2 regions of the Pseudomonas canadensis genome follow, and region 2 is predicted to be linked to the other one. Evidence: predicted binding sites of a transcription regulator. Region 2 holds the regulator's gene; the other holds the start of a gene.
The links. The regulator FliA, encoded in region 2, starts transcription of late flagellar genes. The targets are predictions, from matches to a motif close to CTAAAGTTTNNNNNNNNNNNGCCGNTAA.
Positions count from the first base shown of each region.

Region 1: a site for FliA is predicted at 3,724-3,751, ahead of motA (flagellar motor stator protein MotA). Genes of this name have one in related genera too.

Region 1 is NZ_CP133298.1:544,985-552,828, forward strand. It holds gene serB (phosphoserine phosphatase SerB) at 1-237, shown strand, start outside; gene asd (archaetidylserine decarboxylase) at 368-1,228, opposite strand; gene RB216_RS02405 (rhodanese-like domain-containing protein) at 1,244-2,059, opposite strand; gene RB216_RS02410 (HDOD domain-containing protein) at 2,117-3,652, opposite strand; gene motA (flagellar motor stator protein MotA) at 3,819-4,670, shown strand; gene motB (flagellar motor protein MotB) at 4,674-5,693, shown strand; gene rsgA (small ribosomal subunit biogenesis GTPase RsgA) at 5,853-6,884, opposite strand; gene orn (oligoribonuclease) at 6,993-7,535, shown strand; gene RB216_RS02435 (trimeric intracellular cation channel family protein) at 7,705-7,844, shown strand, end outside.
Region 2 is NZ_CP133298.1:4,449,643-4,457,486, reverse strand. It holds gene flhA (flagellar biosynthesis protein FlhA) at 1-445, shown strand, start outside; gene flhF (flagellar biosynthesis GTPase FlhF) at 458-1,774, shown strand; gene fleN (flagellar synthesis regulator FleN) at 1,880-2,713, shown strand; gene fliA (RNA polymerase sigma factor FliA) at 2,710-3,450, shown strand; gene RB216_RS20545 (chemotaxis response regulator CheY) at 3,619-3,993, shown strand; gene RB216_RS20540 (protein phosphatase CheZ) at 4,012-4,800, shown strand; gene RB216_RS20535 (chemotaxis protein CheA) at 4,812-7,007, shown strand; gene RB216_RS20530 (protein-glutamate methylesterase/protein-glutamine glutaminase) at 7,056-7,844, shown strand, end outside.

The DNA.
Region 1 (7,844 bases), 2.4 Mb from region 2:
CAGCGCAAGGCGGACCTGTTGAAGGAGTTGGCCCACAAGGAAGGGTTGCGTCTGGAACAGACCATTGCGGTCGGCGACGGTGCGAATGACCTGCCGATGCTGGCGATCGCCGGGTTGGGTGTGGCGTTCCGTGCCAAGCCGCTGGTGAAGCAGTCGGCCAAGCAGGCGATTTCGACGCTGGGGCTCGATGGCGTGCTGTATCTGCTGGGCTTCCGCGACCGCGACGGCCAGCTTTAGGCCGTCACGCCACCCCCTGTAGGAGCGAGCTTGCTCGCGAAAATCGTCAACGATTACACGGGCATTCTGGATGCCCGCGGTGTTCTTGAGTTCTTCGCGAGCAAGCTCGCTCCTACAGGGTCTGTGTCGATCAGGCTTTAGGTGCGGCGATGCCTTGGCCCATCTGTACCGGAGTACCAGCGGCCAGTTCTTCAGCCCACTTCACCTGATCCGGCCCGAACAGTACGATTGCGGTCGAACCCAGCTTGAAGCGACCCAACTCCGCACCTTTTTCCAGATGAATCGGCGCACGTGCAGCCTCGTCGTAGCGGAAGGTTTTCAGCTCGCGCTTCGGCGGTGTCACCAGGCCGGCCCATACGGTTTCAATCGACGCGACGATCATCGCGCCCACCAATACCACGGCCATCGGGCCGCGCTCGGTGTCGAAAATGCAGGCAACGCGCTCGTTGCGCGCGAACAGTTCAGGTACGTTTTCAGCGGTAGTCTGGTTCACCGAGAAGATGCGACCCGGGATGTAGACCATCTCACGCAGCGTGCCGGCCAGCGGCATGTGCACCCGGTGGTAGTCCTTCGGCGACAGATAGATGGTGGCGAAATCACCACCCATGAACGGCGCTGCTACGGCCGAATCACCACCTAGCAACTCCAGCACGCTGAAGCTGTGGCCCTTGGCCTGGAACACCCGGCCATGCTCGATCGGGCCCAGTTGGCTGACCGCACCATCGGCAGGGCTCAACACCGCGCCTGGGGTTTGATCCAGTGGGCGCGCGCCGTCTTTCAGGGCGCGGGTGAAGAAGGCATTGAAGTGCTCGTAAGCGGTCAGGTCCTCAACCAGGGCTTGGGACATGTCCACTTGATAACGCTTGGCGAACCACGTGGTGAACGCATTTTTGAACCAGCGCACGCGGCACTCGGCAACGCAACCGGCCAGGCGCGACAGCAAGTGGTGCGGCAGCAAGTACTGGCTGAGGATAAACAACTGCTTTTTCATAACTGTCCTTAAACCTTAAATCTCGACGGGGGTGTCGGGGTGGTTGCCCCATTCGCCCCAGGAACCGGCATAACCTTTGACTCGCGGATAACCGAGCGCCTTGGCCACCAGGTAGGTGAAGCCAGAGCGGTGGTGAGTCTGGCAGTGGGTGATGATTTCTTTGTCGCGGGTCAGCCCGAGGTCTTCGAGGATCTGCGGCATGTCACGGCGGATACGCAGGTTGCGCGTCTTGTCCATGCCGGCGGTCCATTCGAAGTTCACCGCGCCGGGGATGTGTCCGCCTTTGGCTGCGAGGACCTTCTCGCCGGAGTACTCCAGCGGACCGCGTGCGTCCCAGATGCCCAGGTCGGCAGCGCCCAAGCGGCTTTGCAGGTATTCGCGGGTGGCGGTGGGGCCGTCGTGCAGCGTGAGGCTGACCGGGCCGCCGACGGGGGCGGGCACCTCGGTCGAGACCGGGTGCTTTTCTTCCAGCCAGGCCAGCAGGCCGCCGTCCAGGTAGTGGTACTTCTGGTGGCCGATCACGTCGAGCATCCAGATGAATCGTCCGGCCCAGCCGCCGCCTTCGTCGTCGTAGACCACGTAGGTGGCGTCCGGGGTATGACCCAGTTCGCCGAACAGTTTCTCAAGATCAGCCTTGTTGGGCAGCAGGCCGGGCGCCGGCGGCTGGCCCAGTTGGGTGCGCTTGGGGTCAACGAAATGCGCGCCGGGGATATGCCCTTCGGCGTAGCGGGCGGCACTGGTGAGGTCCACCAGTATCAGGTGTTCGGCATCGAGGCGACCAAGCAGGTCGCTGGATTCGATCACCAGCGGCAAGCCAGAGAAGTCAGGCATGTGAGGTCTCCTGGGCACAAATGTTGGCGATAAAAGACGGCGATTGTAGCGCAAGCATCAGGCGCTGCGGTTGGTAAAGCAGTGCAGGGCTTTCTCGATGCATTGGGCAGTTTTGCCGAAGGCCTGCACGGTGGTTTCCGAGAACGGGCCGCCGCCCTGGTCGGCCACCATCAGCATCACCACCTTGCCATTGCAGCTCAAGGAGCGCAGCAACAGGTGTTCGCCGGTGAACAGGCGGCGCAGGATCGGCGGCAGCAAAGCCGAAAACTGCGCGTGGTTTTCAGGGTTGAGGCGTACTTGGGCGGACTTTTCCAGCAAGCGCTGCAGCAACGTACTGTTGACCACATCCAGGCTCAAATTGGCCGCATCCTTGGGCAGGCCATCGGCCTGGTGCACACGCAAGGTGCTCATGGCGCGGTCAGCCATCAACAACATGACCCGCTGCATACCACTGGCCACCAGGGCCTCCTTGGCGCAGGTGGTCAGGTGCATGGCGTTGGCAAAGCGGCTCGGCTCTACCAGCAGCTCGGTGCAGCGCTTGCGCCACACGGCCAGAGCCTCGGCAGTGGGCGGCGGCGCTGGGAGCAGGCCGCGATGAATCTTCTGTACATGCCACGGCCAGATCAGCGACAGCGCCGGGTGCCAGAGGTCGGGCATCAAGGCGGTGCGGGCGCTGGTGACAGCCTGTTGGTGGACCAGTTGCTGCACCTCGCCCAAAGGCTGTTGCAGGTACAGCGCAGTGAGCAATTGCCAGCGTTCGGTGTGCGGGCAGGTCCAGGACTCTTGGGCCGACATCGCCAGGCCGTTGGCCAGCAGCACGGTGTTGGCCGGCTGGTTCAACCAGCGGCGCAGATTGGGTTCGGCGTCGAGCAATTGCTGGTGGCGCAGTGGGTCGTCCTCGCGGGCGATGTGCAGCGCCTTGACCAGCAAGCGTTTCTCGCTCATCAGCAGCTTGTAGCCCTGGGATACCCAGATCGGTAAGTGCCAGGCTTCGGTCAGGGCGACGCACAGGTCCAGCAAGCGCACGCCGAACAACGCTTGCTCGACCTCGCGCGCCGATTGGCCTTTGTGGATCACCCGCAGTTCCCATTCTTCGAGGAGTTTGGGGTAGGCGACCGCCATCGGCCACAGCGGCGACAGAAACAGCAGGCTGCCCCAGTGAATGTCCTGCCACAGTCGCGCCAGGCGGCTGCCGAACAAACCGTTGGCTTGTTGCGACGCGTGCTGGCTCACCAGCAGCAATTGGCGCAACGCCACGGGAATCTCGTTGGCCGGCACCGACGGCAGGCGTGCCAGCAGTTCTTCGGCGCGCTTGAGGCCCAGGCGATTGAGCGCCACTTCGAGGTTTTCCGCCGGTTCCGCCAGGCTGCCATGGGTGTGGCTGTTGGCCTCGCGCATCACGCTGAGCACGAGCGCCGGGCTGCTTTGCATCAGCTCGGCAATATCTCGCAATGAACTGCGGCTGTCGCGGATGCCTTTGCACACACGGTCGTGGCTGGCCTGGGGCACAGGCAGCAGCACATCGTCCAGGCGCTTGACCCAAGCGGCGAGAGAGGTCGGTTTTGCAGTTGGGACTGTCGTTTCATTAGCCATGATAGGGGCGCGATCATCACTTGCGGTCTACACGCCCGGAGCGGGCCGAACTGGCTTTTCGCCTTAACGGGCTATAGTCTGGCGCAGTTTTGCCGATAAGTAGAACAAGAGTTTTCTGCTACACCCAATATGTCCATGAACCCGACGGCGCAAGTACTCATCCCCTATGGCTAAAATTATCGGCATCATCGTCGTCATCGCAAGCGTGCTCGGTGGCTACGTCCTGTCCCACGGTAAAATTGCTGCGTTGATCCAGCCCTTCGAAGTGCTGATCATCGGTGGTGCGGCGTTCGGCGCATTCTTGCAGGCCAACCCCGGCTACATGACCATGCACGTGGTCAAGAAGTCCCTGGGCATGTTCGGTTCGCGCTTCACCCACACCTTCTATCTGGAGGTTCTGGGCCTGGTCTACGAGATCCTCAACAAAAGCCGCCGCGAAGGCATGATGGCCATCGAGGCTGACATCGAAGATGCCGCCGCCAGCCCGATTTTCGCCAAGTACCCGGCCGTGCTCAAAGATGAGCGCATGACCGCCTACATCTGTGACTACCTGCGCATCATGTCCTCCGGCAACATGGCCCCCCATGAGCTGGAAGGCCTGTTCGACATGGAGTTGTTCAGCCTTAAAGAAGAGCTGGAGCATCCCTCCCACGCCGTGACAGGGATCGCTGACGGTATGCCGGGGTTCGGTATCGTTGCGGCGGTACTCGGTATTGTGGTGACCATGGCGTCCCTGGGTGAGGGCGACCAGGCTGCCATCGGTATGCACGTCGGTGCGGCACTGGTCGGTACCTTCTTCGGTATTCTCGCGGCCTACGGCTTCTTCGGCCCGCTGGCCACCTCCCTGGCCCATGACGCCAAGGAAGAAATCAACCTGTACGAATCGATCAAGGCCAGCTTGGTCGCCTCAGCCTCCGGCATGCCGCCGTCGCTGGCGGTGGAATTCGGCCGCAAGGTGCTGTACCCGAAACATCGCCCAAGCTTCGCCGAGCTGGAACAAGCGGTTCGCGGTCGCTAAGCCATGGAAAACAACCAGCCGATAATCATCAAGCGCGTCAAGCGCTTCGCTGCGGGGCACCATGGCGGCGCCTGGAAAATCGCCTTCGCCGACTTTGCGACGGCGATGATGGCGTTCTTCCTGGTGTTGTGGCTGATGTCCACCGCCACGCCGGAACAGAAGATCGCCATCGCCGGTTACTTCAAAGACCCAATTGGTTTCTCGGAAAGCGGCACGCCCTTCGTGATCGACCTGGGCGGTTCGCCGCAGTTGGCGCCTGAGCGCACCATCAACCCGGAAGTGCAGACCGAATCGCCCCAGGAAAAAATCCCGATCGAGCGCGATACCGTTGAATCCATGGCCGAACAGGTCGAGCAGGAACGGCTTGAACTGTTGCTGCAAGAACTGCAGACCAAGGTTGAGGAAAACCCGCAACTGCTGAAATTCAAGGACCAGATTTCATTCGAGATCACGCCTGAAGGTTTGCGTATCCAGATCACCGACGCGGCCAACCGGCCGATGTTCGACTCCGGCAGTGCACGCTTGAAGCCGTACTTTGAAGACATCCTGCTGGCCATGGCCGACACCATCAAGGCAGTGCCGAACAAGATCAGCATCAGCGGCCACACCGACGCCAAGCCGTACGCAGGCCAGGGTGACTTCGGCAACTGGGAACTCTCGGCCAACCGCGCCAATGCCGCTCGCCGCGCGCTGGTAGCCGGCAGCTATCCGGACCCGCAAGTGGCGCGTGTCGTGGGGTTTGCTTCATCGCAGTTGTTTGATCATCAAGACCCGTTTAACCCGGTCAACCGACGGATCGACATCGTAGTGCTGACCAAAAAGGCCCAGCGTGCGATTGAGGGTGATCAGCCGCCAGCGCCGCAACCCACCCAAGGTGCAGGCGCACCGGGTGAAGTACCGGTCGACCCGAACGCCATTCCGCCAGGGCAAGAGCCGCTGCCGGCGCATGAGCTGCGCCAGAAGCTGAATTTGTTTGATGATGGTGGGGTGAAGGATCCTACGGTGCCGGGTACGGGTTCGTAAGCTTTACACATAAAAAGGCCGCGATGATCGCGGCCTTTTTATACCTGCCTGTAGGAGTGAGCTTGCTCGCGAAAGCGTCAACGATAACGCGTTCATCCAGGATGCCCACGTCGTCTGTGTGTTCTTCGCGGGCAAGCTCGCTCCTACAGCGGCGGTGGTTTAGTAACTGCTCTCCGGCAAACTCGCAATAATCGACCGATAGCTATTCATCCGTTGCTGCTGCACACGCCCATCCTCCAGCGCCTTGAGCAACGCACAGCCCGGCTCGCGGTCGTGTTTGCAGTCGCGGAAGCGGCAAGTGCCGATCAGGTCGTTGAACTCGATAAAGCCCGCTTCCACATCGCTGCGGCTGACGTGGCCAAGGCCGAATTCGCGGATGCCTGGGGAGTCGATCAACTCACCGCCGCCGGGGAAATGGAACAACCGCGCGGTGGTGGTGGTGTGGGTGCCCTGGCCGGACAGTTCCGACAGCGGGCCCACACGGGTGTCGACTTCCGGCAGCAGGCTGTTGACCAGCGAGGATTTGCCCACGCCCGACTGGCCGACAAACACGCTGATGCGCCCGTCCAACTGCTGTTGCAGCTGTTCCATGCCATTGCCGTGATGCGCCGAAACTTCCAGCACCGGGTAGCCGAGCGTGCGGTATACCGCCAGCAAGGCATTCAGCGCGGGAGCGTTTTGCTCGTCGATCAGGTCGAATTTGTTCAACAGCAACAGTGGGCGAATGCCAGCGTGCTCGGCTGCGACCAGGTAGCGGTCGATCAGGTTGGCATGCGGCTCCGGCAGCGGCGCGAACACGATGACGATCATGTCGACGTTGGCCGCCACCGGCTTGAGTTGGCCACGGCTGTCCGGGCGACGCAGTTCGGTGGTACGTGGCAACTGGGCAACGATCACGCCGATGCCTTGGTTTCCGGCGCGCCAGACTACTTTGTCGCCGGTGACCAGCGCCGGCAGGTTGGCGCGCAAGTGGCAACGGGAGACCGAGCCTGCGAGTTCGCCTTCCAGCGCCTCGACTTCGACCTGCACACCAAAGTGCGCGATCACCAGGCCCGTTTGCTCGGGGCCCAGGTCGCCGCCTTCAAGCGCTTCTACGGCGGAGGATTCACGTTTGGCGGCGCGAGCGGCGCGTTCACCTTGAATCTTTTCGATGCGCCAGTTTTGGCGACGATTGAGCTGGCGTTTGGCCATTGGTGTTCCGTGTCGATAATGCAAAGGTTGGGTAAAACGATGGCGAGTCTAGCACGCCCCCGCCTGCTAAACTGCGCAGCTACGCCACGGTGCCAAGAGAATCAAGCCATGCAAAACCCACAGAACCTGATTTGGATCGATCTGGAAATGACCGGTCTGAACCCCGACACCGATGTCATCATCGAGATGGCGACGATTGTCACCGACAGCAACCTCAACACCTTGGCCGAAGGTCCGGTGATCGCCATCCACCACAGCGACGCCGTGCTCGCCACCATGGACGAGTGGAACACCCGCACCCACGGTAACTCCGGCCTGACCCAGCGCGTGCGCGACAGCCGCGTCAGCATGGCCGAAGCCGAAGCCGAAACCATCGCCTTCCTGGAAAAGTGGGTGCCTAAGGGCAAGTCGCCGATCTGCGGCAACAGCATCTGCCAGGACCGTCGTTTCCTTTATACGCACATGAAGGCGCTGGAAAGCTACTTCCACTACCGCAACCTGGATGTGTCCACGCTTAAAGAGCTGGCCGCGCGTTGGGCGCCGGAAGTCAAAGACAGCTTCCATAAAGGCAGCACGCACCTGGCGCTGGACGATATCCGCGAGTCGATTGCCGAGCTGCAGCATTACCGCAAGCATTTCATCAAGGCTTGATGACCGTCATCCTGTAGGAGCCCGGCTTGCCGGCGATGGCGCCCCAAAGATCGCCATCGCCGGCAAGCCGGACGCCACAGGATCGAGTTTGCGGCAGATAATGGCTTGCCCTCTTTTGGTGCCATCAGCAAATGATTAGACTGCCGGCCTCTTTGCAAGGATCGCCCTCATGCTGCTGATGCTCTACCTCATCGCCATCACTGCCGAAGCCATGACCGGCGCGCTGTCGGCCGGGCGGCGCGGCATGGACTGGTTTGGTGTAGTGCTGATCGCCTGCGTCACAGCGTTGGGCGGTGGATCGGTGCGCGA
Region 2 (7,844 bases):
TATCCGCAGCATTGCCGAGGCCATCGCCAACAATGCCGCCAAGAGTCAAGATACTGCCGCCCTGGTAGCTGCGGTGCGCGTCGGATTGTCGCGTGCAATCGTCCAAAGCATTGTAGGGCTTGACTCCGAGCTGCCTGTGATCACCTTGGAACCAAGGTTGGAACAAATATTGCTCAATAGTATTCAGAAGGCAGGACAAGGCCAGGAAGAGGGCGTTCTGCTGGAGCCAAGCATGGCTGAGAAGCTGCAGCGTTCGTTGATCGACGCCGCACAACGCCAGGAAATGCAGGGCCAGCCGGTGATTCTGCTGGTGGCAGGCCCCGTCCGGGCGATGTTGTCGCGGTTTGGGCGTTTGGCAGTACCGAATTTGCACGTTTTGGCTTATCAGGAAATTCCTGACAACAAGCAAGTGACTATCGTCGCGACAGTAGGGCCCAACGGCTGAGGGTAGTGGGTTATGCAAGTGAAGCGTTTTTTCGCCGCCGATATGCGTCAGGCCATGAAACTGGTGCGTGATGAGCTGGGCGCCGACGCCGCGATTATCGGAAACCGTCGTATTGCCGGCGGTGTCGAGCTGACGGCTGCCCTGGATTACACCCCCTCGGCGCTGGCGCCGCGTGTACCGAACATGGAACTCGAAGACGAGCTGCGCAAAACCGCCTCGCGCATCGTTTCGGCCCAGGCTGAACTGAGCATGCGCGGCGACAGCGATGCCACCACCAATCGCCAGTTGTTCGCCGGCTTGCCACTGACCGCTGCCGAGCCGCTGGTCGAGCCCACCTTCAAAGAACCGCCGCGTCCTGCTGCGCCTGCTCCGGCGCCTGCGGTTGACCAGCGCGTGTTTGATTCGATGCGCTTTGAACTCAACGGCCTGCGCGAACTGCTGGAAGTGCAGTTGGGCTCGCTGGCGTGGAACCAGCTGCAAGGCAGCAAGCCGCAACAAGCCAACCTGTGGCGTCGCCTGCAACGCATCGGCCTGTCCGGCCCGTTGTCCCGCGACCTGCTGGCGCTGACCACCGAAATCGAAGAGCCTCGCCAGGCCTGGCGCATGTTGCTGGCCCACCTGGCGCGGATGATCGTTACCCCGGAAATCGAACCCCTGGAAGAAGGCGGTGTGATCGCCATGGTCGGCCCCGCCGGCATGGGCAAGACCACCACCCTGGCCAAGCTGGCTGCCCGCTACGTCCTCAAATACGGCGCGCAGAATATCGCGCTGGTGAGCATGGACAGCTACCGTATTGGTGCCCAGGAGCAGCTCAAGACCCTGGGCCGGATCCTCAATGTGTCGGTGACCCATGTCGACCCGGGCCAGTCCCTGGCCAACGCCCTCGACCCGCTGCTGCGCAAACGCGTGGTATTGATCGATACTGCCGGCCTGCAAGCCAGCGACCCGGCATTGCGCATGCAGTTGGAAAGCCTGGCGGGGCGTGGCATCAAGTCGAAAAATTACCTGGTGCTTGCAACCACCAGCCAGAAACAGGTTCTTACCGCTGCGTATCATAGTTACAAGCGTTGTGGCCTGGCCGGTTGCATTCTCACCAAGCTCGATGAAACCGCGAGCCTGGGCGAGGTGCTGAGCCTGGCCATCAGTCATGAATTGCCGGTCGCCTACCTGACCGACGGGCCGCGGATCCCGGATGATCTGCATCTGCCGCGCCGTCATCAGTTGGTCAGCCGTGCAGTCAGCGTGCAAATGCAAGAAGAGCCTAGCGAGGAAGCGATGGCCGATATGTTCGCCGACCTCTACCACAGCCCGGCAAAACGGGTCGGTTGAGGCAGGATGAACACCGTGAAATGTATCTACATCGATGGTCTGCAAGCGATTCACGCGGCCAAGCCATGTAGCCTGCGTCTAAGCAAGACAAGGTAAAGAAATAAAATGGGCAGCATGCATCCCGTACAGGTGATCGCGGTGACCGGCGGCAAAGGTGGCGTCGGGAAAACTAACGTGTCAGTGAATTTGTCCCTGGCCCTGGCAGAGCTTGGCCGTCGTGTCATGCTGCTGGATGCTGACCTGGGCTTGGCGAACGTGGACGTTCTGCTGGGGCTGACACCCAAACACACCCTTGCCGATGTGATCGAGGGCCGCTGTGAGCTGCGCGATGTGCTGCTGCAGGGCCCCGGTGGCATCCGCATCGTGCCAGCCGCCTCCGGCACCCAGAGCATGGTGCACCTGAGCCCGGCGCAGCATGCCGGCCTGATCCAGGCCTTCAGTGATATCGGCGACAACCTCGACGTGCTGGTGATCGACACCGCCGCCGGGATCGGCGAGTCCGTGGTCAGCTTCGTGCGCGCCGCGCAGGAAGTGTTGCTGGTGGTTTGCGATGAACCCACCTCGATCACCGACGCCTATGCCCTGATCAAACTGCTTAACCGTGACTACGGCATGAACCGCTTCCGCGTCCTGGCCAACATGGCCCAGAGCCCGCAGGAAGGGCGCAACCTGTTCGCCAAGTTGACCAAGGTCACGGATCGCTTCCTCGATGTCGCTTTACAATACGTCGGCGCAGTTCCCTACGACGAGTGTGTGCGCAAGGCTGTGCAAAAGCAGCGTGCAGTCTACGAAGCGTTCCCTCGTTCCAAATGCGCATTGGCGTTCAAGGCTATTGCCCAGAAGGTCGATACCTGGCCGTTGCCTGCCAACCCTCGGGGGCATCTGGAGTTTTTCGTCGAGCGATTGGTGCATCAGACGAGCGCAGGACCCGTGCTATGACAGCGACTGGCTACAACGCGTACAAGAAGTCTGCCCGTGACAGTCAGGGCGAGTTGATCGAGCGCTACGCGCCCTTGGTCAAGCGCATTGCCTATCACTTGCTGGCACGCCTGCCCGCCAGCGTCCAGGTCGAAGACCTGATCCAGGCGGGCATGATCGGCCTGCTCGAAGTGTCGACCAAATACGATGCGAGCAAGGGTGCGAGTTTCGAGACGTACGCGGGTATCCGTATCCGTGGCGCGATGCTCGATGAAGTACGTAAAGGTGACTGGGCGCCGCGTTCGGTGCATCGCAACACGCGCATGGTCAGTGATGCAATTCGCGCAATTGAAGCAAAAACCGGTCGCGACGCTAAAGATCACGAAGTTGCGGCCGAACTCCAATTGAGTCTCGACGATTACTACGGGATTTTGAACGATACCTTGGGCAGCCGCCTGTTCAGTTTCGACGACCTGTTGCAGGACGGCGAACATGAAGGGCTGCACGAGGACGGCGCGAGCGCTCATATGGAGCCATCGCGTGACCTGGAAGATGAGCGTTTCCAGGGGGCGTTGGCGGACGCGATTGCCAATTTGCCGGAGCGTGAGCGACTGGTGTTGGCGCTGTACTACGACGAAGAGCTGAACCTCAAGGAAATCGGTGAGGTCCTGGGGGTCAGCGAGTCGCGGGTCAGCCAGTTGCACAGCCAGTGCGCAGCCCGCTTGCGGGGGCGTTTGGGAGAGTGGCGAGCGCGCTGACAGGCAGTGTGGGGACACTGCAGACGATACCGCGAGGGCAAGCAGCCTTCGCGGGTTCGACCCGTGGTGCCCTCGGCAGTCCTTTTTGTGTAATGCCTGTTGATTGAAATGGCGCGTCCAGGTGCTGGGCGCGTTTAAGACTGCTTGGAGGTCGAATTGGACAAGAACATGAAAATCCTCATCGTTGATGACTTCTCAACGATGCGGCGGATCATAAAAAACCTGTTGCGTGACCTTGGGTTCACTAACACGGTCGAGGCGGATGACGGCATTACGGCGATTCCGATCCTCAACAGCGGGAGCATCGACTTTCTGGTAACGGACTGGAACATGCCGGGCATGACCGGCATCGACTTGCTGCGCCACGTGCGCGCTGACGAAAAGCTGCGCAGCCTGCCTGTGCTGATGGTGACCGCCGAAGCCAAGCGTGAGCAGATCATCGAAGCCGCCCAAGCCGGGGTCAACGGTTATGTGGTCAAGCCATTCACTGCATTGGCCTTGAAAGAGAAGATCGAAAAAATCTTCGAACGCATCCACGGCTAATGCCATCGCGGGGGAGCTATGGAGCATAAAGAAACGTCACAGGGAGACTTCGAGTCGACCCTGAAAAAGCATGCTCACCAGTTGGTCGACAGCCTTGAAAAAGGCCAATTCGGCGACGCGGTGCAGTTGATCCATGAGCTCAACCAGACCCGTGACCGCGGCCTGTACCAGGAAGTGGGCAAGCTCACACGCGAGCTGCACAGTGCGATCGTCAATTTCCAGATTGACCCGCATATGCCCCAGGCCGAGGAAATCTCGCAGATCACCGATGCCACCGAACGCCTGTCCTACGTGGTCAGGCTGACTGAGGCGGCGGCCAACCGCACCATGGACCTGGTGGAAAACGCCACGCCCCTGGTCAACGGCATGGCCAACGAAGCCCAGGCCCTGAGCAACGATTGGGGCCGTTTCATGCGCCGCGAAGTGGGCGCAGAAGAGTTTCGTGAATTGGCGCGTCGGGTCGAAGGGTTCTTGTCACGCAGCGAGCAGGAAAACCGCACGGTTTCCAGCAACCTCAACGACATTCTGCTCGCCCAGGATTATCAGGACCTCACCGGTCAGGTGATCAAGCGTGTGACCCAGTTGGTCACCGAAGTGGAAAGCAACTTGCTCAAATTGGTGCTTATGGCAGGCCAGGTTGACCGTTTTGCCGGTATTGAACATGACCGCGAAGCGATCCTCTCGGAAAAAGATCCAAAAAAACATCTCGCCAAGGGTGAAGGTCCGCAGATTCATGCCGATAAACGTGAAGACGTTGTATCGGGTCAAGATGATGTCGATGACCTGTTATCCAGTTTAGGCTTCTAAGGAGCACCCACATGAGCTTCGGCGCCGATGAAGAAATCCTTCAGGATTTCCTTGTAGAGGCCGGCGAAATTTTAGAGCAGTTGTCCGAGCAACTGGTCGAGCTGGAAAGCCGACCGGATGATGCGAACCTGCTCAATGCAATTTTTCGCGGTTTTCACACTGTAAAAGGGGGCGCCGGCTTCCTCCAGCTCCATGAGCTGGTGGAGTGCTGCCACATCGCCGAGAACGTGTTCGACATCCTGCGCAAGGGTGAGCGTCACGTTGATTCGGAATTGATGGACGTGATTCTCGAAGCACTGGATGCGGTCAACGGCATGTTCAGCGAGGTGCGCGACCGTGCACCGATCACCGCTGCCACTCCGGAACTGCTGGCCGCCCTGGCGCGCCTGGCGGAACCGGCCGACACCTCGGCTGCGCCTGTGGTTGAGGCGGCTCCCGAGCCTGTGGCCGAAGCTGAGCCGGATGTGACCGACAGCGAGTTCGAACAGCTGCTCAACTCCCTCAGTGCTGTGAAGGCCGAGGCTGAGGCACCCAAGGCGCCCGTCGCTGCGCCAACCAGCGAAGACATCACTGACGCTGAGTTCGAATCCCTGCTCGACCAGTTGCATGGCAAAGGCCAGTTTGCAGCGGACGCCGTGGCACCTGCCGCTGCGCCCGAGGCGCCTGCTGCGAATGCCAACACCGACATTACCGACGACGAATTCGAAGCGTTGCTCGACCAACTGCATGGCAAGGGCACCTTCGCGGCCGACGCCCTGCCGGAAGTCGCCGCCACGGCTGCGGCGCCTGCCGCAGCCAGTGCAGCACCGGCCGGCGACGGCCTGATCTCCGATCACGAGTTTGAATCGCTGCTGGACGAGTTGCACGGCAAGGGCAAGTTCAGCGAAGTGGCCCCGGCCGCTGCTGCTGTTGCCACGGCTGCACCGGTTGCTGCCAAGGCCGCCGCGCCGGCTCCGGCCGCCAAGCCTGCGCCTGTAGCGGCTCCTGCTCCGGCGCGTGCCGCCGCAGCACCGGTTGCCGAGAAGCCTGCCAGTGAAGCCGAAACCACCGTGCGGGTTGATACCGCGCGCCTGGACGACATCATGAACATGGTCGGCGAACTGGTGCTGGTACGTAACCGTCTGGTGCGCCTGGGCTTGAGCAGCGGCGATGAAGCCATGCAAAAAGCCGTGTCGAACCTCGACGTGGTCACCGCCGACCTGCAAACCGCGGTGATGAAAACCCGGATGCAGCCGATCAAGAAAGTCTTCGGCCGCTTCCCACGCCTGGTTCGCGACTTGGCGCGTCAGCTCAAGAAAGAGATCAACCTGGAACTGGTGGGTGAAGAAACCGACCTCGACAAGAACCTCGTCGAGGCCCTGGCCGACCCGCTGGTCCACTTGGTGCGCAACGCCGTCGACCACGGCGTGGAAACCCCTGAAGAACGCGAAGCCTCGGGCAAGTCCCGCAACGGCAAAGTGATCCTGGCGGCGGAGCAAGAAGGCGACCACATCCTGCTGTCGATCACTGATGACGGCAAGGGCATGGACCCGGCCATATTGCGCAATATCGCGGTCAAGCGCGGCGTGATGGACAAGGACGCCGCCGACCGCCTGACCGACACCGAGTGCTACAACCTGATCTTTGCCCCGGGGTTCTCGACCAAGACCGAGATTTCCGACGTCTCCGGCCGTGGCGTCGGCATGGACGTGGTGAAGACCAAGATCAGCCAGCTCAATGGCTCGATCAACATCTACTCGACCAAGGGCCAGGGCTCGAAGATCGTGATCAAGGTGCCTTTGACCTTGGCGATCATGCCGACCCTGATGGTGATGCTGGGCAACCAGGCGTTCGCCTTCCCGCTGGTCAACGTCAACGAGATCTTCCACCTCGACCTGTCGCGTACCAACGTGGTGGACGGCCAGGAAGTGGTGATCGTGCGCGACAAGGCGTTGCCCCTGTTCTACCTCAAGCGCTGGCTGGTGGCATCGGCCAAGCATGAAGAGCAGCGCGAAGGCCATGTGGTGATTCTCTCCGTGGGCACCCAGCGCATCGGTTTTGTGGTCGATCAACTGGTGGGCCAGGAAGAAGTGGTCATCAAGCCTTTGGGCAAAATGCTGCAGGGAACCCCGGGCATGTCGGGTGCGACCATCACCGGTGACGGTCGGATCGCGCTGATTCTCGATGTTCCGAGCATGCTCAAGCGTTACGCCGCTCGGCGTATTTGATTCTGGTGGGGCAGGGCGGTAGTGCCCGCCCCGCCTAACGGAGTGTTTATGGCAGTCAAGGTCCTGGTGGTGGACGATTCGGGTTTCTTCCGCCGCCGCGTCTCGGAAATTCTTTCCGCCGATCCAACGATCCAGGTGGTCGGCACGGCCACCAACGGCAAAGAGGCGATTGATCAAGCCATTGCGTTGAAACCGGACGTGATCACCATGGACTACGAGATGCCGATGATGGATGGCATCACCGCGGTCCGGCACATCATGCAACGCTGCCCGACCCCGGTGTTGATGTTCTCCTCGCTGACTCACGAAGGCGCCCGGGTCACCCTGGATGCGCTGGACGCCGGCGCGGTGGACTTCCTGCCGAAGAATTTCGAAGACATCTCGCGCAACCCCGAGAAGGTCAAGCAGATGCTGTGCGAGAAGGTGCACAGTATTTCCCGCAGTAACCGTCGCAGCCTGTTCAGCGCGCCAGCGCCGACGCCTGCACCGGTTGCAGCACCGGCTGCACCGACGTCATCGTTTGCTCGTCCAGCGCCTGCGCCGGTTGCACGGCCTGCCGTGGCGCCGGTTCGCGCTGCTGCGCCTGCGACTGCCCATTCGCCTGCGCCGAAGCGCAAGGCCTACAAACTTGTGGCTATCGGCACGTCCACGGGCGGCCCGGTGGCCCTGCAACGCGTGTTGACCCAACTGCCGGCCAACTTCCCGGCGCCGATCGTGTTGATCCAGCACATGCCTGCTGCCTTCACCAAGGCCTTCGCCGAGCGCCTGGACAAGCTGTGCCGCATCAGCGTCAAGGAAGCCGAGGATGGCGACATCCTGCGTCCTGGCCTGGCGTTG